One region of the Cytobacillus sp. FSL H8-0458 genome, then DNA from elsewhere that is predicted to be linked to it. Evidence: riboswitches for the same ligand, from Rfam matches in the RefSeq annotation. Region 1 holds a riboswitch; the other holds the start of a gene.
The links. A riboswitch is a leader RNA that binds a small molecule or an ion and turns the genes downstream of it on or off. The one in region 1 is predicted to bind S-adenosylmethionine.
Positions count from the first base shown of each region.

Region 2: it holds a riboswitch for S-adenosylmethionine, as region 1 does, so the genes downstream of both, NYE23_RS09120 (methionine biosynthesis PLP-dependent protein) here and NYE23_RS14945 (homoserine dehydrogenase) in region 1, are expected to answer to the same signal.

Region 1 covers NZ_JBBOBR010000001.1:3,050,454-3,062,984, forward strand. The annotation lists gene NYE23_RS14915 (YitT family protein) at 1-569, shown strand, start outside; gene NYE23_RS14920 (L-cystine transporter) at 606-1,994, opposite strand; gene proC (pyrroline-5-carboxylate reductase) at 2,204-3,019, opposite strand; gene NYE23_RS14930 (DNA-3-methyladenine glycosylase) at 3,152-3,757, shown strand; gene NYE23_RS14935 (CBO0543 family protein) at 3,943-4,470, shown strand; gene NYE23_RS14940 (hypothetical protein) at 4,609-4,803, shown strand; gene NYE23_RS14945 (homoserine dehydrogenase) at 4,865-6,082, opposite strand; SAM riboswitch class I at 6,192-6,293, opposite strand; gene NYE23_RS14950 (NUDIX hydrolase) at 6,371-7,009, opposite strand; gene NYE23_RS14955 (general stress protein) at 7,219-7,830, shown strand; gene yhbH (sporulation protein YhbH) at 7,890-9,062, opposite strand; gene NYE23_RS14965 (hypothetical protein) at 9,347-9,532, opposite strand; gene NYE23_RS14970 (PrkA family serine protein kinase) at 9,891-11,786, opposite strand; gene nfsA (oxygen-insensitive NADPH nitroreductase) at 12,182-12,531, opposite strand, start outside.
Region 2 covers NZ_JBBOBR010000001.1:1,870,577-1,883,107, reverse strand. The annotation lists gene NYE23_RS09150 (VOC family protein) at 1-716, opposite strand, end outside; gene sda (sporulation histidine kinase inhibitor Sda) at 928-1,059, shown strand; gene odhB (2-oxoglutarate dehydrogenase complex dihydrolipoyllysine-residue succinyltransferase) at 1,492-2,745, opposite strand; gene sucA (2-oxoglutarate dehydrogenase E1 component) at 2,747-5,590, opposite strand; gene NYE23_RS09130 (hypothetical protein) at 5,906-6,145, opposite strand; gene NYE23_RS09125 (H-type small acid-soluble spore protein) at 6,311-6,490, shown strand; SAM riboswitch class I at 6,690-6,805, shown strand; gene NYE23_RS09120 (methionine biosynthesis PLP-dependent protein) at 6,882-7,994, shown strand; gene metC (cystathionine beta-lyase) at 7,991-9,175, shown strand; gene NYE23_RS09110 (bifunctional homocysteine S-methyltransferase/methylenetetrahydrofolate reductase) at 9,180-11,030, shown strand; gene metH (methionine synthase) at 11,023-12,531, shown strand, end outside.

The DNA.
Region 1 (12,531 bases):
TTGAAAAGCTGCTTGTAACTTTAATAGGAAGTTTATTATTAGGCATTGGCATTAACGGCTTCCTAGTCCCCCACCATTTACTTGACGGGGGCATTATTGGCATAGGGCTGATGCTCCATTATTACTACGAATTTCCCACTGGATTGAGCATGATTGTCCTGAGCATTCCATTATATGTACTTGCCTGGTTTTATGAGAAAAAATACTTCTTCTATAGCCTGCATGGCCTTCTGATTTCATCCTTCATTATTGATTTGCTTTCTGCTTTGCGAGGGCATTTTGAGCTTTCCATATTGCCCAGCTCCATTTTAGGGGGATGCCTGGTGGGTTTTGGGATCGGCCTTATGCTCCGTTATGAAACCAGTACAGGAGGCACAGACCTGCTTGCACAGCTGATGACAAAGCTCCTTCCTATTAATATCGGCGCTTTAATATTTGCAATTGATGGATTGGTTATTTTAAGCGGAGTAAAAATAGTTGGTATTGAAAAATTCCTGTACTCGTTTATAACCATACTTTTTGTGGGAGCCATGACGTCCTTAACGGTTATAAAAAAGGCCGTCAAATGAAAAAATCGACAGGTGCCAGGCACCTGTCGATTTTTCTTATGCTTCTGCTTCTATTTTTTCATTCATATCATTATAAAGGTTTCCATCCATTTCACCGGTGATTCGGCTTGTTAAGATACCGGAGGTCATGGATCCGCTGACATTAAGCGCTGTGCGGCCCATGTCAATTAGCGGTTCAATTGAGATCAGCAAGCCAGCCAGTGCAATAGGCATGTCAAGGGCAGATAATACCAGGATCGCTGCGAATGTCGCACCGCCGCCGACGCCTGCCACACCAAAGGAGCTGATCGCTACAATGAGAATGAGAGTAAAAATAAATCCTGGTGACAGCGGGTTAATGCCCACAGTAGGAGCAATCATTACAGCCAGCATGGCCGGATAGATTCCCGCACATCCATTTTGGCCGATGGAAAGGCCGAAAGATCCTGCAAAGTTAGCAATTCCTTCAGGAACACCGAGTGACTTTTGCGTTTTAATATTCAAAGGCAATGCACCGGCACTTGTTCTTGACGTAAAAGCAAAGGTCAATACCGGAAATGCTTTTTTCAAATAAGTGATTGGATTTAATCCGCTTAATGTTAAAAGCAGCAGGTGAATCAGGAACATAATGGCAAGTGCCACATAAGAAGCAATAACAAATTTACCTAAATTTAAAATGGAGTCAAAGTCACTCATGGCAACTGTTTTCGTCATAATTGCCAAAACTCCATATGGTGTTAAACGTAAAATTATTGTAACAACACGCATTATAATTGCATAGAAGGCATCAACAATTTTCGCAAAGAGTTCAGCCTGGTCTGGTGATTTCCTTCTCACACCAAGATAAGCAATCCCTAAAAAGGCTGCAAAGATAACGACAGAAATCGTAGATGTTGGTCTTGCCCCTGTAAAATCAAGGAATGGATTGGCCGGAAGCAAATCAAGCATTTGCTGTGGGAACGTTCTTCCTTCAATGCCCTGATATGTTTCTTCAAGCTGTTGCCCGCGGGCAGTCTCAGCATCGCCTCCGCTGATTTGGACAGCCTCCAGGTCAAAACCGGCAGCTGTTGCAATTCCGACAGCAGCAGCAACTGCGGTGGTGCCTACAAGCAGTCCAAGGATAAGGACACTTATTTTCCCAATATTATTTGTTAATTTCAGTTTAGTAAAAGCACCTAAAATCGAAATGAAGACGAGCGGCATGACGATCATTTGCAGGAACTTGACATAACCTCCGCCAACTAAATTAAACCAGTCTGCAGATTTGGCAATAACCTCAGCACCCGGTCCATATATCAGCTGAAGTGCGAAGCCAAACAGGATCCCTAAACCAAGCGCTGTAAACACACGCTTTGAGAATGAGATATGCTTTTTCTGCATAAAGAATAAAGCGCCTAAAAGCAGAAGCATTACGAAAATGTTTAAAATTAAAAGTCCTGTACTCATCGGACTGAATCCTCCCCAAGAGATCTTATTATAATGACTTACTATAATACATGTATTCCTATGAGTCAAGTCGGAATTAAAATTTAAATTTTCTTATTATATATTCCATTTCGCTGAGGAATGTTCTTATTTTTCTTTATATTTGTGCCTGAAACTATTGGAAAACCCGACACGATAGGATTGCCGGGTCTAGGATAATGATATCTTGTCTAATTATTTTTCCGGGAAAGTGCCTTCGTCTTTTCAAAACATTGTTCCATTGCACTCATCACTGCTGCACGGAACCCTTTTCTCTCCAGTTCGGCAACGGCTTCTATTGTTGCACCTCCCGGAGTGCAGACCTCATCCTTCAATACCGCAGGGTGCATGCCTGTTTCCAGCACCATCCTGGCTGCCCCCAAAATAGCCTGTGCTGCGAGCTCATAAGACTGATCACGGGGCAGCCCGGCTTTTACACCGCCATCTGCCAATGCTTCAATGAACATATAGGCATAAGCGGGCGAAGAACCGCTGATAGGGGGAATTGCGTCCATCATCTTTTCTTCCATAACAGCTGCTCTTCCAATACAAGAAAATATTCTGATTACATCTTCCATCTCCTCAGGAGATAGTGATTCATTCGCTGAAAGAACACTCATGCCTTCTCCCACTAATGATGGAGTATTAGGCATGGAACGGACAGCTTTTATTTTTCTGCCAAATGCCTTTTCCAGAAAGGAAAGACTTATGCCGGCCGCAATCGTTATGATAATGGCATGTGATTGGATGCAATCTTTAATTTCTTCAATAACCGCAGCATGAGCATCAGGCTTAATAGCCAGAAACAGTATATCCGCTCCCTCCGCTGCCTCACTATTAGAAAAGCGCGTTTGTATATCCCACCTGCTTTTAACGTTAACAAGCGATTTCTCCGTTTTCGCTGAAGCAATAATCTGCCTTGCATTCACCAGATCTGATTTTAATATACCCCCGATTATCGCCTGAGCCATTTTTCCGCATCCGATAAAACCGATATTTTTATTCATTAATGCACACATCCTGTCTTGTATTCCTTTTGCTATTATACTGCAGGTATGGTTATGAAAAAATAGCACAGGGTAAAAACATAGGACACGAAGCTATAAGCACTCATAAAATACTTAATGGAGAGATTGACTATGAAGGAAATTAAACAGTATGTTCCCCTTCCAAAAAGCTTTTACCAGCAGCCGACGCTTCTGCTGGCTGAAGCACTTCTGGGCTGCTTATTGATCAAAGAAACTGAAGAAGGAATTGCCTCAGGCTATATTGTCGAGACGGAAGCTTATATGGGCCCGGAGGACAGAGCAGCACACAGCTTTGGGAACAGGAGAACAAAAAGGACCGAAATCATGTTCAATGAACCAGGTTTTGTCTACACTTATGTGATGCATACCCATTGCCTGGTTAATGTTGTGAGTGGTCCAAAGGAAAAGCCGGAAGCTGTTTTGATCAGAGGGATTGAACCTGTCGACGGACTTGAGTTAATGAAGAAAAGACGTAAGATGGAAGACCTTAAAAACCTCACTAATGGGCCCGGTAAATTAACTAAAGCTCTCGATATAACAATAGATGATTATGGCCGTCATTTTACCATCCCTCCTCTTATGATTGCTAAAGGAATCCCTCCCGGGGAAATCAAACGCGGAACACGGATCGGCATTGATAATTCAGGTGAAGCCCGGGATTATCCCTGGAGATTCTGGATTGCGGATAGTCCTTATGTTTCACGGAACAGAAAATAACAGCGATATTAAAGGAACGACCGGAAAACCTCTTCAAAAACAGATGAGGGTTTCCGGTTAATTTAATTTGTCTTAATCCATCAGCGCAGGTTACCCTGCTGATAAAAAGTATTACATTAATTTTTTATTTTCTCTTGAATTGGATAGGATAGGAATAACTGCGCGTTCGGGAAGAGGTGAATGGAATGAATGCTCTTTATGCTTTTTTGTGGATCTTCGCTCTATGGAAGTGGGGTGACTGGAGAAATTGGAAAATGTATTATCCCACTATGCTTTTTTACATATTAGGGGACTTTTTATATTTATATCTGCTCTCAGATCTTTATCCGATGTGGTCTTATGACCCGCAGGGAATTGATGAGAAAGTGAATCTTACAAACACACATGTCAGTTTTTCCATTATGGCTGTAAAGTATCCGGCAACCATTTTGATCTATTTATACAGATTCCCTGCAGGCAGGCTTATTAAGAAACTGCTTTATATCTCAGGCTGGGTCCTTCTCTATACTGTTAATGAGGTTGTTGACATCAAATTTAACTTGATAAAGTACGATAATGGCTGGAATTTAAAATGGTCGATTCTTTTCAATGCTGTTATGTTTATCATCCTCTGGGTGCATCATAAGCGTCCAGCTGCCGCATGGGGGCTTTCCATTCTTTTCATCCTCTTCCTATGGAGACAGTTCGATGTACCATCAGCTGTTTTTAGATAAGTGTCTAATTTCATAACAATTTGTCGATAAAAAAACAAGCTATTTTACTGGACTTTTTTTATTAAAGCGTTTATTTTACTATAAAAAGGCAATATTCTATGTATAAGTTTCAATAAAATGGAATGGGATGGTGTTACGATGGCAAACAAGAAAAATGTTAAATCTCCCGGCAAAGATCTAAATATTGGTGCGAATGTTTCATTAAACGGCCTGGTAACAGCTGTTTTTGATAATATGGTCCATGTCCAGATTGGCGCTAAGATAGTAACAGTTCATGTTAAAGACCTGTATTCCGGATTAAATAATCCTTTATTTAATAAACAGCAGGCTTAGTATACACCATCTCTAAACATACTTTAGAAGGGGCAGCTCAAAAGCTTGCCCCTTCTGTTTTTTAGACCGGCTGTACCTGCTTATACTTCCCTGCCGTATGTGCATAATCTCCAAGCACTTGATAAGCCTTCCAATCGGATCTGTCTAATAATGACACAGCTTCTGCAGATGCCTTAACGATCAGGGCCTTTTCTGACACTTCGCTGACGATTTCAACTCCCCCAGGCAGCTCTGTTTGCTCTGCATCACCCAATATAACCCAGAGCGGCTGGTCAGGTATAGTTTCTTCCGATGCAGCTTCCTCAAATGCTGAAGGAAAATCGGCTTTTCCCACATGAATTAAATCTTCAATAATCGCACTCGCTGTCGGGAACATACCTGCTCCAGGACCCTGCAGGCTGATATTCCCGACAATATCCGCATCAATTGAAACGGCATTCTGCACGCCTTCTACTCTGTATAGAGGATGAGATTCACCTGTCAGAACCGGCTTTACTGTACAGCGGACAGAATCTTTTTCCTTCTGAATCGATGCTGCATGTTTGAATTTCAGGCCCAGCGATTCAGCCAAACGGATTTGCTCAATCGTAATATCAGTAATGCCTTCTCTAACAGAGTATTCCTGTGCCGGCGCTTTCCCGAATACAAGCTCGCTCAAAACAACCGCTTTGTAAAAGGCGTCATATCCTTCGATATCATTTTTAGGATCGGCTTCTGCATAGCCTTTTTCCTGAGCGATTCTCAATGCTTCTTCAAATGATAAGTTCTCCTCGCGCATACTTGTCAAAATGAAATTGGATGTGCCATTTAAAATTCCTTCAATCCGTTCAATTCTGTTGGCATTCAGCAGCTGCCTGATGGTCTGAATGATGGGGATTCCGCCGCCGACTGTTGCTTCAAATCCCAGTGATACATTCTTTTCTTTTGCAAGCCTCCCAAGCTCACTTCCATGGAATGCAAACATCTCTTTATTTGCTGTAATGACATGGCATCCTCTCGATATTGCCTGGCGCAAATACGTATAGCCCGGTTCCCTGCCAACAATGGCATCAATTACGACATCAAGCTTTGGAAGCTCAATAATCTCCTGAAAGTCATCTGTTAATAGCACCTCATCATCAGGCAAAGAATGTTTATTCACATTTTTGACCAGGATGGCGGAAACCTTTACTTCTTTCCCGAGTATCGCCTGAAGCCTTCCCTGATGCTTTCTGATTGTTTCATACACTCCTTTTCCAACAGTTCCAAACCCCAATAGCCCGATCGTGATCACTGACATTACTCATTCCCCCTGGATAAAATTTTTAGTGCCTGCCGTAAAAACAAAAAACCCCTACCGTCCATTACAGACAAGAAGGGGTTTGAATTTATATTCCGTTCATTCCGCCTTCTTATCTTCGGAAAATGTATTCCTCTGAATTTGGCACCGTGCATAAATGCTGGTTGCCGAGGCTTCTTAGGGTCAGTCCCTCCGCCTCTCTTGATAAGAAGTTTCTAAGTATTCAATTTATATGAATCATAAACATTTATAAGGACTGCGTCAACCTTTTTTGAAAAATTATTTTCTTCAAACGCTTTCACTTTCATTAAAATCTTCCGTTATGATCTCAAGAAAATGCTTAAGAATTCTGGCAGTCAGCCCCCAGATAACCTTATCCTGGAAATAGTAAAATACTTCTTCCGCTCTTCTAGTCTGCCAATTGTAATTTTCACCTCCGGCAATCAAGTCAAAAGGAAAATTTTCTTCTGGCTCTACCTTAAAATTCACGTGATACGTTTCCGGTTTTACTTTTTTAAGGAATGAAAGGGGAACGGTAAAAACCTCTTCTACTTCAGCAGGGTTCGGCACAATCTTGTCCGGATTTTGGATAATGCCTGCATAAGGGTAAATTATTTGACCGAAGGAAATCATGTAATCCAACGGGGAAACATCGGTGATGCTGTCTTCGCCCACACCGAGTTCCTCAGAGGTTTCACGGATGGCCGTATGCTCTTCATCCCTATCTTCCGGATCTATCCTTCCGCCGGGGAAACATACCTCCCCAGGCTGCCTTCTCATTTTTAATGAACGCACTTCAAAAAGGACATGTACCTCATTATTGATTTCAACAAGCGGAAGCAAAATAGCGAACTTCGAAAATCGCTCACTCCCCAAAATGATGGGGGTTCTGTTCCTTAGCCTTTTAGCCAGTTTCTCAATTTCCATATCTGCCCACCTCCAGCAGCAATCCAATTCAGCAATTATATCTTTATCATACTGTATTCTTTGCATTTTATTAATATATACGGCTTATGCCATATAAAGATTCAGGACTATATGCTATTGCTTCCTGTCCTTCAAAAGTAAAAGAAAGTTTCCCCGCCTGCAATTCAGGGAAAATAAAAAAATATCATAATACACTGGGAGTGAAAAATATGAAGAAGAATATATTAATAGGCGGATACGATACACAGCAAGAGCTTAAAGACGCCATTGAAGGTGCAGGGTCAAATGGGTATCAGAAGAAAAATCTGGTGATCGTCTCAAAGGATGGAGCAAATCTTGAAAGCTTTGCAGACAATTACGGAGTGAACTTGCGAATAGTCGGATCCCAGGAGCTGGGGAATCAGCGTTTTCTTGATTCAGTTAAAGCTCTTTTCATGGGGGAAGATCCGGCCACAAGTTCAGGAATTGATCCCGATAAAAAAGATGGTACACGGTTCGATGAACATGACCTGGATCATTACGCAAGCATGGTTTTTGACGGAAAATATGTTTTAATCGCTGACTATTATGGGAAGTATCCTGACTCCTCGCATGACAATCAGAGGGTCACTGCCGAAAACTCTGAAGGATATTTAGAGAGCGCTTCAGCCCGGGAGGTTGTCCATGAATCGGATATCAAAACACTGGCAGATAAATCTGCTGATACATGCTGTGTCAAAGAGAATCATAGTCGTGTACCGGATTCACCCAAGTCAGCAGAGATGAAAACCAGCGCTGAACTAAATTGGGATGAACAGCTTACTAAGGACAGGCTTAAATAGCATCGGCCCCCCGGAAAAGGGGGCTTTTTACTGAAACGAAAAAGAGAGGTTTCCCTCTCTTAGGCATATTTCTTCTTATCCTCTTCCTGTTTGAAGAAGCTCTTCATCGCATGGAATACATCTGCTTTTTGCTTAAGAATATAATATCGGAAATCATCATTTTTAATATTTTTATAGGCGGACATCAGTGTCGAGTGGCGGTTATACTGGTTGACCTCACCGTATCCAAACATATTGGACACCTTCATCAGGTCTTCCACCAGCTTCACACAGCGGGCATTATCAGAGGTCAGGTTATCACCGTCTGAGAAGTGGAATGGGTAAATATTAAATTTACGCGGATCGTACTTGGCATCTATCAGCTCAAGCGCTTTTCGGTAGGCAGATGAACAAATCGTTCCACCACTTTCCCCTTTTGAGAAAAAATCCTCTTCTGAGACCACCTTTGCTTCTGTATGGTGGGCAATAAATTCAATTTCAACTGTTTCATATTTGGTTCTCAGGAATCGGGTCATCCAGAAGAAAAAGCTTCTGGCCATATACTTTTCCCATATCCCCATCGACCCGCTCGTATCCATCATCGCAAGCACGACAGCCTTTGAATCAGGCTTTACAATTTCATTCCAGGTCTTAAACTTCAAATCTTCCTTATAAATTGGGTGGAACGCTGCCTTTCCCTTCATTGCGTTACGCTTGAATGCTGACATCATGGTCCGTTTCTTATCAATATTACCCATTAATCCAGTCTTTCTGATATCATTAAATTCAATGTCCTCTACCAGATTTTCATCCTGCTCTTTTCTCTTTAAATTAGGCAATTCCAATTGTTTAAATAAAGCTTCTTCAATTTCCATCAGTGATACTTCTGCTTCAAAATAATCCTCGCCTGCCTGGTCGCCTGCCCCTTGCCCTTTTCCGGGTCCTTTCTGGCTGCCGGATCCGTCACGTGCCACTACATCTCCAATCTGGCTATCTCCATCGCCTTGGCCGACATGTTTGTTTTTATCATAGTTATAACGGATTTTGTATTCATCCAATGAGCGAATTGGAATCTTTACTACTTCCCGCCCATTCGACATTACAATATTTTCTTCCGTTATTAAATCAGGCAAATTGTTGCGGATTGCTTCCTGGACTTTATCCTGATGACGCTGCTGGTCATCATAGCCTTTGCGATGGAGGGACCAATCTTCTTGGGAAATCACAAACTGATGGTTATTGACATTCGTCATGTTAACCCCTCCTTTTAAATTAATTTCACACATTACAGCTTTCCAACATACAATATCGCGAGTGTCAAAAAAAGATGAAACATCCCCATTTCAGCAGTCTGCCTTCATTTCATAGACTCATTTCCCGGCAGTGATTTTGATATTAATGCACCAATACAAAGAAATGTTTATTACTCTATCATATGCGGGAAGACAAAATAATTTACAAATAATTTTGACAATAAGACATTCAAAGCACCTTTTGGACAAGCCCATTTTTTTAAAACAAAAATAAACCTCCGCGTTTAGCGAAGGTCCTTGTCTTTGTTTTTATTCTGAATGGGATCCGGATATTTATCATAATCCTCTTTTAATTCTTTATTGGTCCGCAAATTTTCCATCTGCTTGCCCAGGTTTTCCATTTCTTCAATATTTTCTGCCATTGAGCTGTTTCTCGGTGTATAATTCTTATCTAATTCTTTCTTTTTCATGAATATCACCTCTGCTGTATTTATACCCCTAATTGGGCTCATCTAAACTTTTATACTGATTCTGAAGCATAAATATGGCCAAGCATAAATAGGATTATACTAAAGGGGGGATTTTATGAGCGAATTCCTTTGCTGTAGCTGGTGTGGTGAATTATCATTGTATGAGCGGACCGTTTATCTTGATAACAAGCCAATCTGTCCGGAATGCCAGAATAAAAAGAAAGAGCTTGCATTAAAAATAGAGAAAAATTGATGAAGAGGCTTTTCGGAGCCTCTTTTTAATATGGGTTATTTTTCATTAAATCTATCGATTACACCGCAAAAATAAGCCTGGCAGTAACTCTGCCAGGCCCTTCTTTTATCGATTCAGCAAGCTTCCCACATAGCGGAGCAGTTCGTTTGCAGATGTGGAGTTATAGCCATGTTCGTCGATCAGACGTGCTACTACCTCGTTGACCTTCTTCAGCTGCTGCTCATCCGGCGTTTTTGAAGATGTTGTGATTTTCACGACATCCTTCAGGTCAGCGAAAAGCTTCTTCTGGATGGCTTCGCGCAGGCGGTCATGCGAATTATAGTCAAAGCGCTTGCCTTTTCTTGCGTAAGCTGAGATGCGGATGAGGATTTCCTCCCTGAATGCTTTCTTCGCATTCTCGGAGATGCCGATCTGCTCTTCAATTGAGCGCATCAGCTTTTCATCCGGACTGATTTCCTCACCGGTTAATGGGTCGCGCAGCTTCGCTTTATTGCAGTATGCTTCAACATTATCAAGATAGTTTTCCATAAGTGTTTTCGCAGATTCTTCATAAGAGTAAACAAAGGCCTTTTGGACTTCTTTCTTGGCGATATCATCATACTCTTTGCGGGCCAGAGAAATAAAGTTCAGGTATCTTTCTTTCAGTTCTGGAGTGATGGATGGATGCTGATCCAATCCTTCTTTAAGCGATCGCAATACATCCAGCGCATTGATGCTTGTGATATTTTTGCGGATGATTGTCGAAGAGATTCTGTTAATGACATAGCGCGGGTCAATCCCGCTCATGCCCTCATCTGCATGTTCTTTTTTCAATTCTTCCACATCTGCTCTGTTATAGCCTTCAACGCTCTCTCCATCATACAAACGCATTTTCTTAACTAAATCTATATCGCCTTTTTTCGGATCTTTCATCCGGGTTAAAATCGTAAACATCGCTGCAACCCTCAAGGTATGCGGTGCAATGTGCACGTTGGAAACATCGCTCTCACGGATCATTTTATCGTAAATCTTCTCTTCCTCTGAAACCTTTAAATTATATGGGATTGGCATAACGATTATCCTGGAATGCAGTGCTTCATTCTTTTTATTGGAAATGAATGAACGATACTCTGTTTCATTCGTGTGAGCGACAATTAGCTCATCTGCCGAAATCAGGGCGAAGCGTCCGGCTTTAAAGTTGCCTTCCTGAGTCAGGGACAATAAATGCCATAAAAACTTCTCGTCACACTTCAGCATTTCCTGGAATTCCATCATACCTCGGTTTGCTTTATTCAGCTCCCCATCGAAACGATAGGCTCGAGGATCGGATTCAGAACCATATTCAGCAATTGTTGAAAAGTCAATGCTTCCAGTCAGATCAGCAATATCCTGGGATTTTGGATCGGAAGGGCTGAAAGTTCCAATCCCCACCCTGCGGTCTTCTGAGAAAATGATTCGTTCAATTAAAACATCTTCTATGCGGCCGCCATACTCCTGTTCGAGACGCATACTATTCAATGGCGACAGGTTTCCTTCAATTCTTATTCCATACTCATCATAAAAGTCCTTGCGGAGATGATGCGGAATTAAATGAAGCGGATCTTCATGCATTGGGCAGCCCTTAATAGCATAGACCGCGCCCCTTTCAGCGTGGGAATATTGCTCCAAACCTCTCTTTAGCATTGTCACTAATGTTGATTTACCGCCGCTGACCGGCCCCATTAATAAAAGAATCCTTTTACGGACATCAAGGCGTTTGGCAGCAGGATGAAAATACTCTTCTACCAGCCTTTCCAATGCTTCTTCTAAACCAAAGAGCTGATTGCTGAAAAATTGATATCGTTTTTGCCCCTTCACTTCTTCGACACCAGCATCCTTAATCATATTATATACCCGCGAATGTGCTGACTGGGCAACCCATGGCTTCTCTTTAACAATTTCTAAATACTCTCCAAAAGTCCCTTCCCATTTAAGCTTTTCTTCCTCGTGTCTGTACATCTCAATTTTTTTTAGAATATCCATAAGGACCTCCCCCTGTCGCATTATCAGAGACGATTAATATACTCTATGCGCACCGGTAATCGAACATGCGTAAACTATTAAGAGTTTGGTTTGTACTTTTTACGGGGAATAATTATTAGGAATACTTTGCTGCAGGATTCTAACTGTAAAAAAAACTCCATACTTTTCATTCACAGTTATTCATTTTTGGGCTATAATAAGCTTATATTTACATGCTTGCCTATTGAGATACCGCTAAAGGAGGATTACATATACATGGGTACAATTATTATTATCGGTGTAATGGTTGCTTTCCTTGCTGCTATTTTCACTGCCGGCTATGATGACAAGCCAGGCGTAAGCAAAAAATAAGCTGCTGATCTATTCAGCAGCTTTTTTCTTATTTCAATATACTCCTACCTTAAATCCATCTTGTTTTTCTGAACAAAATCCTTCATATACATGCGTGTCTGCTTTTCGAGCATGCCGGCAATTTGACTGGTCCAAGTGTCCTTCCGCTTGCCGCCTGTACGCTCATCATAATACTCGGAAATGATTTTATTATACACTTCCAGCTCTTGGCGGTATGCTGTTTCATCCTGATTATACTCATTTTCATGATAAATGTGCTGAAGAGGGAGCCTCGGTTTTTTGTCGTTCTTTTTGGAAGGGTAGCCCACAGCCAGTCCAAACAAAGGAATCACACGATCTGGTGTTTTTAATAGCTCAGCCACTCCCTCCAGATTATTTCTTATTCCGCCAATAT
Region 2 (12,531 bases), 1.2 Mb from region 1:
CTTTTACGAAGAACCTCCATTGTCCTTCCATTCTCGTATAATGGCTGGCAAAAGATGATTTTAACTGAACCAATCAGAATGGAAGCTCTCTTTTCTTTTCCGTCATTGCTAATGTAAACATCAGACCCGGAAGCCGGAATGATTTCCTGCCATGCTGCCGCAGATTTTTCAAAGTCTTTTGAAGCTATATAAACTGCTGCAATTTCTTTAGTGGCAAGCTTCTCATCGATTAGGCCAAGTTGTTCCAGTTCTTCAAATCTATTATCGTCTTCCATGCCCCAGTCGATAAAGAAAGGGTATATATAATCGGGATTTTCCTTTATGAAGAGCATTTTCCAGGAAAGGATGCTTCCATCAGCCCTCTTTCTGCTTCCATCAAAGATTGGAAAAGTCTCAAAGCCCTTTCCCGTTAATTCACTCTGCAGCTTTTCAATATTATTGGTTCGGAAGCAGATTTGGCCGATCCCTTCTCCAAGTCGGATTTCTTCTGTCAGCTGTTTAATAAGCGGATTATCGCTCATTGAGGCAATATGATTCTTTTCAATTGATAAATACTCAAGGTATGAATGCCCAATGTACAAGAGGCTGTTATATGTTCCCCAGTTTTCATGGCTCCCCCCTGATATTGCCTTATATCCTTGATCCCTCCATTTTGCAGCAGCAGCAGCCGGCTCAGCCTTTATAAAGTGGACAATATGATCAAGCGTTACATTCATATGCAGATTCTCCCTTTATTCAGTAGTTATATAAATTTTACCTTTTTCTGTATAACACAGTCTACTGTCTGATAGTGTGAAAAGAATATGCAGAAAAATGTCACCAGAATGTAATAAATCTTTTCTTTATAAAGGGTTCACAAAATCTTAAAAAACCTTTACAATAATAAAAAATAGAATATTCAATCCATTTAACCAGGAGGTATGCATAATGAAAATTATGAGTAATGAGCAGCTGGTCGTCTCGTATCGTGATGCATTAAAGTCAGGGTCTGAAAAGGAATGGATTAGGATATTAAAAACGGAGATTCAAAAACGGGGCTTAAGACCGTTTAAAGAGTAAGTTTCAAAATCCATATTAGTTAGCCAAATACTTAGTGAATATGTAGAGCGGGAGCTATTCCCGCTTTTTTTATTATCTTCGGACGTATGCTGTAAGTTTGTTTGCTTTTTTTATATTTTCATATTCCTCTTCACTTATAACCCCTAATTTCTTTAACAACGCACTATACTGCAGAATTTTCATTTGCCTTCTTTTCAAGGTTATCACCCGCTTTTTAATATACTATTCATAACCTGTACATTGTTTCCTTAATGCAAATAATTTTCCATAACGAAAGCGGAAGCGCCTTGCTCACCCCCGACACCTCGAGGGGGTAGGCGCTGGAGCTGGATGCAGACACTCTTCCACAGAGCTATTAATATCGTTCATTTTTATAGTTTCCTATGCTATTAAAAAAACCAGAGCGGAACTCCACTCTGGTTTCATTAGTTATTAGGCTTCAAAAAGAAGGCTTTCCGGATCTTCAATCAGTTCTTTGACGCGTTTCAGGAATGTTACAGCTTCCTTTCCGTCAACAATGCGGTGGTCATAAGATAGTGCGATGTACATCATTGGACGGTTTTCCATTCTTTCAGCATCTATCGCAACCGGGCGCAGCTGGATGGAGTGCATTCCAAGGATACCAACCTGAGGTCCGTTCAGAATTGGCGTAGACATCATGCTGCCAAATACACCGCCATTTGTGATGGTGAAGCTTCCTCCCTGCAGATCTGAAAGAGCAAGCTTATTGTCTCTTGCCTTCACTGCAAGGTCCATGATATCCTTTTCGATTTCCGCAAAGTTTTTGCGGTCTGCATCACGGACAACCGGAACGACAAGACCTTCAGGAGCTGAAACAGCGATACCAATATCATAGAATTTTTTCAGAACGATTTCATTGCCTTGAATTTCAGCATTTAAGTAAGGATTCTTCTTAAGTGCTGCAACGACCGCTTTGGTGAAGAATGACATGAAGCCAAGCTTTACATCATTTTCTTCAAAGAATTTATCTTTCCGCTTCTTGCGAAGGTTCATTACATTTGTCATGTCCACTTCATTGAATGTGGTCAGCATGGCTGCCGTTTGCTGAACTTCTACCAGGCGATTTGCAATTGTCTGGCGTCGGCGGGACATTTTGATCCGTTCCACTTCTTTTCCGCCTGACGGCTGTTCAGCAGGTTTGGAAGCTGCTGCCGGTTTTGGTGTTTGAGCCTGCTGTTTTGCCTGGTTAGGATTAAAGGATTCAACATCCTGTGTTCTGATTCGACCCAGTGGATCGGCTGTCGGCACCTGGCTTAGATCAATGCCTTTTTCTCTTGCCAGTTTACGTGCTGCCGGTGAAGCGATTGGACGCTGCCCGCCAGTTTTTTCTTCAGCAGCAGGCTGTGCAGGCTGCTCCTCTGTCTTTGGCTCTTCCGCTTTAGCTGCTTCAGGCTTTTCTTCCGCTTTATCCTGTGCAGGTGCAGCTTCTCCGCTTTCATTAACGATAGCAATGGTTTCACCTACGTTAACCGTGTCGCCTTCCTGGGCTTTGATTTCCTGTAAAACTCCGCTGTGTTCAGAAATAATTTCAACATTTACCTTGTCCGTTTCAAGTTCGACAACATAGTCACCTTTAGTAACAGTGTCACCAGGCTGTTTCAGCCACTGTGCCACCGTACCTTCTGTAATGGATTCCGCCAATTCTGGAACTTTGATTTCTGCCACCTTAATTTCCTCCTTCTTGCTTGCGAGTTAGTGATTCATCTATTATACGTGCTTGTTCTTTCTTATGAACAGTCGGGTCGCCTTCTGCCGGGCTTGATCGGCGTTTTCTACCGATGTAGCTGACATCGATATGGCTGCCTGCGATTTCTTTCAGTCTAGGTTCAACGAAATTCCACGCACCCATATTTTTAGGTTCTTCCTGAATCCAGACAATTTCTTCCACATTTGGATAACGTGTTAAGATGTCTTTAATCTGATTCATTGGGAACGGATAGATTTCTTCCACACGTAAAATATGGAACCAATCCTGATCCGGATAGTTTTTCAGGTTTTCGGCTAAATCAATTGTGATCTTTCCTGTTCCAAGAATGATGCGTTTCACTTTTTCATGATTTTGACCTAAACCAGGCTGTTCTATAACCGATCGGAATTCTCCTTCGCTCAATTCCAGTCCATTTGAAGCGACAGTCGGATTGCGCAGCAGACTCTTCGGAGACATGATCACTAACGGACGAACTTCCTCTTTTCCGAGTATAGCAGCCTGCCTTCTTAAAATATGGAAGTACTGTGCTGATGAAGAAAGATTGGCAACTGTCCAGTTATTTTCAGCTGCAAGAGTCAGAAATCTTTCCAGGCGCGCACTTGAATGTTCAGGTCCCTGTCCTTCATAACCATGTGGGAGGAGCATGACTAGACCAGATTTTTGGCCCCATTTTGCACGGCCGGCAGCAATAAACTGGTCAAACATTACCTGTGCTGCGTTGGCAAAATCACCATATTGAGCTTCCCATAAAACAAGCGTTTCCGGGGCAAATACATTATATCCATATTCAAAGCCTACAACAGCGGCTTCAGATAATGGACTATTATGGACAGCGAATGAAGCCTTGGCAGTTGAGAGCTTATGCAAAGGTGAATACGCTTTTCCTGTTGTATGATCATGCAGAACAACGTTTCTTTGAGCAAATGTTCCTCTCTCTGAATCCTGGCCAGTCAGTCTGACAGGTGTACCATCAGATAGGATGGTTGCAAATGCCAGTGTTTCTGCGAGACCCCAATCAATCTTGCCGTCCCCTTCAAGCGCTTCCAATCTTCGCTGCAGAATTTTGCCGAGTTTATCAAATACTTTGAAATCCTCCGGCCATTTTAATAATTCTTCATTGATTTGCTTTAGTTTATCAATTGAAACGGCTGTATTAATTTTTGGCAGACCCTTTTCGACAGTTTCAGGAGGATCGGTTAACTCAGCTTCCTTCTTTTCTTTTGGCACCTTTTCATAGGCTGCCTTCATTTTTTCCAGTACTTCATTATGGACGCCTTCAGCTTCCTCTTTGCTGATGATCTTTTCATTTAAAAGCTTTTCAGCATACAGCGCTTTCACGGTTGGCCGCTTGCGTACAATATTATACATAAGAGGATTCGTCGTCATAGGCTCGTCCATCTCGTTATGTCCAAAACGGCGGTATCCGATTAAGTCGATGAGGATATCCTTCTGGAATTTAGCACGATATTCGCAGGCAATCCTTGCCGCTGCAACTACTGCTTCAGGTTCGTCTGCATTAACGTGCATAATTGGCATTTCATACCCTTTGGCCAGATCACTTGCATATCTGGTAGAGCGTGAATCATGTGATTCTGTTGTGAAACCAATTGTATTATTGGCAATGATATGGATCGAACCGCCAGTATTATAGCCAGTCAGCTGTCCGAGATTAAGTGTTTCTGCTACAATTCCCTGACCAGGGAATGCTGCGTCTCCATGAATGATAATGGATAAAGCAGCTTTTGGATCTACTTCAGGATAACCGGCCTTTGTTCTGTTGTCCTGTGAAGCTCGCGTGTAGCCCTCAACCAGTGAACCTACAAATTCAAGATGGCTCGGATTGTTAGCCAATGTCAGTCTGGCAATGGTCGTATTCTCATCTTTGATCTGTTTATCCAGACCAAGGTGATATTTCACGTCGCCTGTCCAGCCGTAATTGATTCCGATGGATCCTTCAGAAGGAACAAGTTCTTTATTCGGCGCATGCTGGAACTCCGCGAAAATCATTTCATACGGCTTCCCAAGCACATGTGCAAGAACATTTAACCTTCCGCGGTGGGCCATGCCGATGTTAATTGTTTTTGCTCCATCCGAAACGGATTCAGAGACAATTTCATCCAATAAAGGAACCATTGTATCAAGGCCCTCAATGGAGAATCTTTTTTGTCCGACGAAGGTTTTATGAAGGAACTTTTCAAATTCCTCAACTTCAGTCAGTCTTCTTAAAACTTTCAGTTTTTCCGCCTTTTGCATTGACAGCTTGTGGCTGTTCGCACCTATTTTGCGGCGGAGCCAGTCTTTTTCGTTTTCATCAAATATATGCTGGAATTCAAAAGCAATGGGGCCCATATAAGCGCTCTTCAGGAATTCAATTGCTTCAAGTCCGTTGCGTAAAGGATATGTGGCATCTTTAGTAATGACACCAGCAGGGATCTCTTTCAAGTCATTTTCAGTTAAGCCATATTTGCTCAGTTCAAATAAAGCAGCTTCCGATTTATTGTTACCCAGCGGATAAATATCGGCAGCCAAGTGGCCATATGTGCGGATATTATCAGCTAGGCGAATAGCAGCAAGTGTTTTCTCAAGCTGTCCGGCATTCATTGGCTGATTTGCTGATGAAGCGATTTGTGCCGTTCCTTCACTCGCAAGCGGGGAACCATTCTTTTCAAAGTACTCTTTCATTTCAGGATCAATCGATGATGGATCCTCTAAATATCTTTCATAAAGTTCAATAACGTAGCCAAGGTTTGGGCCATGAAATCCCTGTTCAAAAGGTCCCTCACCATTAAATGGCTTTTTCATGGAAAATTACCTCCATAACTGTTTTGTAAGTGAATAATTCAATACGTTTTTTCTCCCTGAAAATACAATACCCATCATTTGAATGAATTAACAATTCATTTTTACGAATAATAATATTTTTCAGAGGATAAAACGTTTCCACAGTTATTCTAACACGTAAAATCTAGTTGTACAAAGATAAAAACATGAATATAGTGGAAAACTATTAAAAAAATTTTTTAGCAATAACTTATTCTAAAAAAATGATTTGTAAAAGGGTAAACATTTATAAATATGAAATAACTTGAACATAAAAAAAGCCGAAATGTTTCGGCTTTAAAAAGTTTCTACCAGGTTTATATAGATTTGTTTCGATTCATTGGTATTTTTTCTGTTTTCTTTTAGGGAAGATTCAATGGCTTCTCTGGTATCTACGGGAAAATCAAAATGACCGCATGTTGTACATTTTTGGAATAAGCTGCCGGCAACATTCACTTCAATGCCATCAATTGTCCGGAAAACGGCTGGCCCATCTGTTTCGGCAAATCTGTGACGGCAGTGACTATGTTCTTGCATAAAAGCTTCCCTCCAAGAAAAAATTATTTTCCTCATTATTATAAAGGAAATATTCTGAACTTTAAAGAGATCTAGCTATAACAGTTTATGCCAGGCTAATTTTAAAAGAATAATATGTGTCTTTTTAAGGCACATTAAAATTATTCAAATTCAGGAGGTTTTTCCATGAATATAGGCAGAGCAAAAGAGATTGCTGAGTCTGCTGAAGTGCACAGTGTCACTTTAAATGGCATACCGATCATCATTCAGCATGTAGATGAGCAGACTAAGACAGCACGCATTTACACAAAAGCAAATTCTGAAAAAGAAATGGATGTGCCGGTTAACGATTTGATTGAAGAATGAATACCCAAAAAAACTTTCCAGAATGTAATGGAAAGTTTTTTTGGTTCAAGATCCTCCTTATTCCTCCTTGAAACAGATATTTAAGGCAGAAGGACTCAAGATGCCTGGCCAGATATTTTTTATAACATGAAATATTCAAAAAAGTGTTGACTCTTAACGGTTTACTGTAGTAAAGTTTAGAGAAAATTTAATATTTGATTTCTTATCCAGAGAGGTCGAGGGTAAGGCCCGACGACGCCTCAGCAACCAGCAATCATATTTTGATTGAAAAGGTGCTAATTCCTGCAAGTTTTTTAGAAACTTGAAAGATAAGAAGAATGGCTGTTCACATTAAAAAGTCTTCTTCTTATAGAAGGCTTTTTTTTATTATGACGAAGGAGTGTTTACCAGCATGTATAATATTGACACCAAATTAGCACAAATCGGAAACAGGAGCGAATCAGCAACAGGTGCAGTCAATCCGCCTGTATACTTTTCCACCGCCTACCGGCATGAAGGCATTGGTCAGTCAACTGGCTTTGACTATAGCCGAACAGGCAATCCTACCCGCCAGCTGCTTGAAAAAGCAATCGCCGATCTGGAAGAAGGCGATCAAGGCTATGCCTGCAGTTCTGGAATGGCTGCCATTCTTACGATTCTTTCCCTCTTTAAATCCGGAGATGAGTGGATTGTTTCCAAGGATTTATACGGCGGAACCTATCGTCTGCTTGAACAGGGCTTCAAAAAATGGGGACTGCAGAGCAAATATGTAAATACGAGCACTCCTGAAAATGTTGAAGAGCTAATCACTGAAAAAACGAAAGCAATATTTCTGGAGACTCCCACTAACCCGCTGATGGAAGAGACAGACATTCAGTTGATAGCTGACATCGCGAAACGGCATAATATCCTGCTGATCGTTGATAACACATTTTACACCCCCCTTCTTCAGCAGCCGTTAAAGCTTGGAGCTGATATTGTCATCCATAGTGCGACGAAGTATCTTGGAGGCCATAATGATGTCCTTGCCGGTTTAGTTGTCGCAAAAGGCAAACAGTTATGTGAGGATCTTGCCATGAACCACAATGCTGCAGGTGCAGTCCTTAGCCCATTTGATTCCTGGCTTTTGATCAGAGGCATGAAGACACTCTCTCTTCGCATGGAACGGCATGAAAAAAATGCCCGGGAGTTAGCGGCTTTCTTATCACACCATGATGCCATAACAGATGTTCTTTATCCAGGCAAGGGAGGAATGATATCTTTCCGGATCCAGGAAGAATCCTGGGTGAATCCTTTTCTGCAGAGCCTCTCCCTAATCTCCTTTGCTGAAAGCCTTGGTGGAGTCGAGAGTTTCATAACATATCCTGCAACACAAACGCATGCGGACATCCCTGAAGAGATCCGCATTGAAACCGGTGTCTGTAACAGGCTTCTGCGTTTCTCGGTTGGAATCGAAAATGCAGAAGATTTGAAGGCGGATCTTGAACATGCTTTTGCAAAGGTTTTAAAGGAGGCAGTACGATGAGTACGAATTACACATTCCAAACGAAATTGCTTCACAATAATCAAAAATTCGACCCGGAAACAGGAGCTGTCAGTGTACCGATCCAGCATGCCTCCACTTTCCATCAAAAAGATATTGATGCGTTCGGAAAATATGATTACAGCCGCAGCCTGAATCCAACAAGGGAAGCACTTGAGGAAGTCATCGCGGAGCTTGAAGAAGGTATTAGAGGGTTTGCCTTTTCTTCCGGAATGGCTGCCATTTCCACAGCATTCCTCCTTTTATCACAGGGAGATCATGTTGTCATTACAGAAGACGTTTATGGCGGAACCTATCGCATGACAACAGAGGTCCTATCCCGTTTTGGCATTGAGCATACATTTGTTGATATGACAAATCTTGAGGAAGTAAAAGAAGCAATCCGTCCCAACACGAAAGTTTTCTATGTAGAGACTCCTTCCAATCCGCTGCTGAAGGTGACAGATATCCAGGCCATCAGTTCACTGGCAAGACAGCATGGAGCCCTGACATTTGTGGATAACACATTCCTGACCCCTGCTCTTCAAAAACCGCTCTCTTTAGGGGCAGATATCGTGCTGCATAGCGCAACCAAATTTTTATCCGGACACAGTGACGTCGTTGCCGGCTTAGCTGTTGTGAAGGATCCTGAATTAGGAGCAAGACTGGCTTTTCTCCAAAATTCCTTTGGAGCTGTTCTGGGTGTACAGGATGCCTGGCTTGTCTTGAGAGGCATTAAAACGCTGCAGGTTAGGCTCGATCAGTCTGTGAGATCAGCTGAGAAGATTGCCCGTTTCCTTCATGATCACCCTGCAGTAAAGAAGGTTCATTATCCCGGTTTTGCTGAACATCCCGGCTATGAAATCCAGAAGAAGCAGGCTGTGAACGCAGGTGCTGTTCTTTCTTTTGAACTTGAAGATGAAAAGTCGATGAGAGTATTTGTGGAAAATGTTAAAATTCCTGTTTTTGCAGTAAGTCTCGGAGCAGTTGAATCCATCCTCTCCTACCCTGCCAAAATGTCGCACGCAGCCATTCCTCCATCTGAAAGAGAACAGCGCGGAATAACAGACAGTCTTCTCCGTCTTTCTGTTGGCCTGGAGAGCGCAGAGGATATTATAGAAGATTTCAAGGCAGCTTTATCTGCAGCCGGACAAACAAAGCAATCCATTTTACAGCGGGGGTGATACTTTGAGTTTCCTGGATAAATTAAAGAATGAAATCATCATAGCAGATGGCGCGATGGGAACTCTTCTTTACTCCTATGGCACCGACAGCTGTTTTGAGGAATTAAATCTATCGCAATCTGAGCAGATCCAGCACATCCATGAAGCGTACATAGGCGCAGGGGCTGAATTGATCCAAACCAATACGTATGCGGCGAATTATCTGAAGCTGCAGCGGTATGGGCTTGAAGACTCGGTGAAAGAGATTAACAGTGCGGCAGCCCGGATTGCCAAAAAAGCTGCCGGGGGACGCGCATATGTTGCCGGTACAATCGGCGGGATCAGAGGGTTCAAACCGAACATGATTACACTGGAGGAAATAAAAAGAAGCTTCCGTGAGCAGCTTTATTGTCTGCTGCTTGAGGATGTAGATGGTATTTTGCTTGAAACCTATTATGATCTGGAAGAACTTGAGACGGTTCTGGCTATAGCCAGAAAAGAAACCGATTTGCCGATTATCGCACAGGTTTCACTTCAGGAAGCTGGAGTTCTTCAGAACCAGACTCCTATAGCAGATGCTTTAACAAAGCTTGACGGCATTGGGGCGGATGTTGTGGGAATCAATTGCAGGCTTGGCCCCCATCATATGCTGAAAACGCTCGAAAGTGTACCTTTGCCAAAACATGCCTACCTATCTGCATATCCAAATGCCAGCATTCCAGCTTATACGGACGGCAAATTTCACTATGAAGGTGATGCGGAATATTTCCGGCAGTCCGCAATAGAATTCCGGAATCAGGGTGTACGCCTTCTTGGAGGGTGCTGCGGAACAACACCTGACCATATCAAGGCATTTGCTGATGTGTTAAAAGGACTACCTCCAATCGAGGAAAAAGAAATAAAGGCAGTTAATAAAGTCATTGTTTCAGAGAAACCGGAATCATCCAGAGAACTCCCTCCTCTTCAGGATATTGTGAGAGAAAGGCCATCGGTAATTGTTGAGCTGGACCCGCCAAGGAAGCTTGATACTGCCCGCTTTTTCGAAGGTGCAAAAGCATTAAAGGAAGCTGGAATCGATTCTATTACTCTTGCAGATAATTCCCTTGCTTCACCAAGAGTATGCAACTCTGCACTTGGCTATCTTGTCAAGCAGCAGACCGGATTGCGCCCCCTTGTTCATGTAACCTGCAGGGATCGAAATATAATTGGGCTTCAATCCCATTTAATGGGTCTTCATGCCCTCGGGTTAAATGATATTCTAGCCGTAACGGGAGACCCTGCCCGTGTCGGTGACTTTCCTGGAGCCTCTTCTGTTTATGATGTGTCTTCATTTGAATTGATCAGTATGATCAAGCAGTTAAATGAAGGATTATCGTTTTCAGGGAAAGACCTGGGCCAGAAAGCGGCCTTTTCAGTTGCAGGCGCTTTTAACCCTAATGTCCGCTCTTTGGAAAAAGCGGTTGGGCGACTCGAGAAGAAAATGGAGCATGGTGCGGACTATTTTATCTCGCAGCCTGTTTTCTCTGAAGAAAAGCTGCTTGAGGTTCATGAGGCTGTGAAAGATTTAAAAGCACCAGTCTATATCGGCTTAATGCCTCTTACAGGCAGCCGGAATGCAGAGTTTCTTCATAATGAAGTTCCGGGAATCAAAATTTCCGACAGTATCAGAAGCAGGATGGCTTTATTAAAGGATGATCCAGCACGAGCTGGTGCTGAAGGCATTGCCATTGCCAAGTCGCTGATCGATGCTGCGGCAGAGCTGTTTAATGGCATTTATCTTATCACTCCATTTATGCGCTATGAAATGACTGTCGAGCTATCAAACTATGCCCGTGAGACAACCGAACGGCTTTCAAGGAGGAAACAGCATGCATAAACCATCACTGCAGGAGCAGCTAAAAAAGAAGATTCTGATCATGGACGGAGCAATGGGCACCATGCTTCAGAGAGCCAATCTTTCAGCGGATGATTTTGGCGGAGAAGAATATGAAGGCTGCAACGAGAATTTGAATATTACGGCTCCATCGGTTATTGAACATATTCACCTTGAATATTTAAAAGCCGGCGCTGACATTATTGAAACCAACACCTTTGGGGCCACAAGCATTGTTCTCGCTGATTACGATCTGGAAGAAAAAGCTTATGAATTGAATAAGATTGCTGTTGAAATTGCCAGAGAAGCTGCAGAACGCATGTCTACTCCTGAATGGCCGAGATATGTGGCAGGCGCGATGGGGCCAACGACGAAGACGCTTAGTGTTACCGGCGGTTCTACGTTTGAAGACATGATAGCAGCTTATGAAGAGCAGGCCAGAGGGTTAATGGACGGCGGAGCAGATCTTCTTCTTCTGGAAACCAGTCAGGATATGCTGAATGTGAAGGCTGGTTTTATCGGCATTGAAAAGGCATCAAAAAAGACGGGAATAAAAATTCCGCTCATTGTTTCGGGAACAATTGAACCGATGGGCACGACCCTTGCAGGCCAATCAATTGAAGCCTTTTATATTTCGCTTGAACATATGAAGCCTCTGGCAGTTGGACTCAACTGTGCGACAGGTCCCGAATTCATGCAGGACCATATCCGTTCTCTGTCAGGCTTGGCATCCACTGCAGTCAGCTGCTATCCCAATGCAGGATTGCCTGATGAAGAAGGACAGTACCATGAAACTCCCGAATCACTGGCAAGCAAGCTTGAGGGATTTGCCAAGGAAGGCTGGCTGAATATTGTAGGCGGCTGCTGCGGAACCACACCTGAACATATCCAGGCAATTGCTGAGTCGGTTAAAGATTATAAACCAAGGAATTATGAGGGGAATTCCCTGCATAAAGTTTCCGGAATTGAACCTCTGATTTATGATGATCCAACTTTAAGACCCATAATGGTCGGAGAACGAACAAATGTAATTGGCTCCCGCAAGTTTAAAAGGCTGATTGCAGAAGGAAAGTTCGAGGAGGCTGCTGAGATAGGCCGTGCCCAGGTAAAAGGCGGTGCCCATGTTATTGATATTTGCCTGGCAGATCCTGATCGTGATGAAATGCAGGATGTTGAGAATTTTATCAAGGAATTAGTGAAAAAAATCAAAGTTCCGCTCGTGATCGATTCAACAGATGAAAAAGTGATCGAAAAAGCTCTCACCTATTCACAGGGTAAAGCCATCATAAATTCGATTAATCTGGAGGATGGCGAAGAACGCTTTGAGGCGATTGCCCCTCTCATTCACCGCTATGGTGCTGCTGTAGTTGTCGGAACAATTGATGAAGAAGGCATGGGTGTTACGGCTGAACGTAAACTTGAGATTGCAAAGCGTTCTCATGATTTGCTTGTAAATAAATATCATATCCCGCCTCAGGATCTTATTTTTGACCCCCTCGTCTTC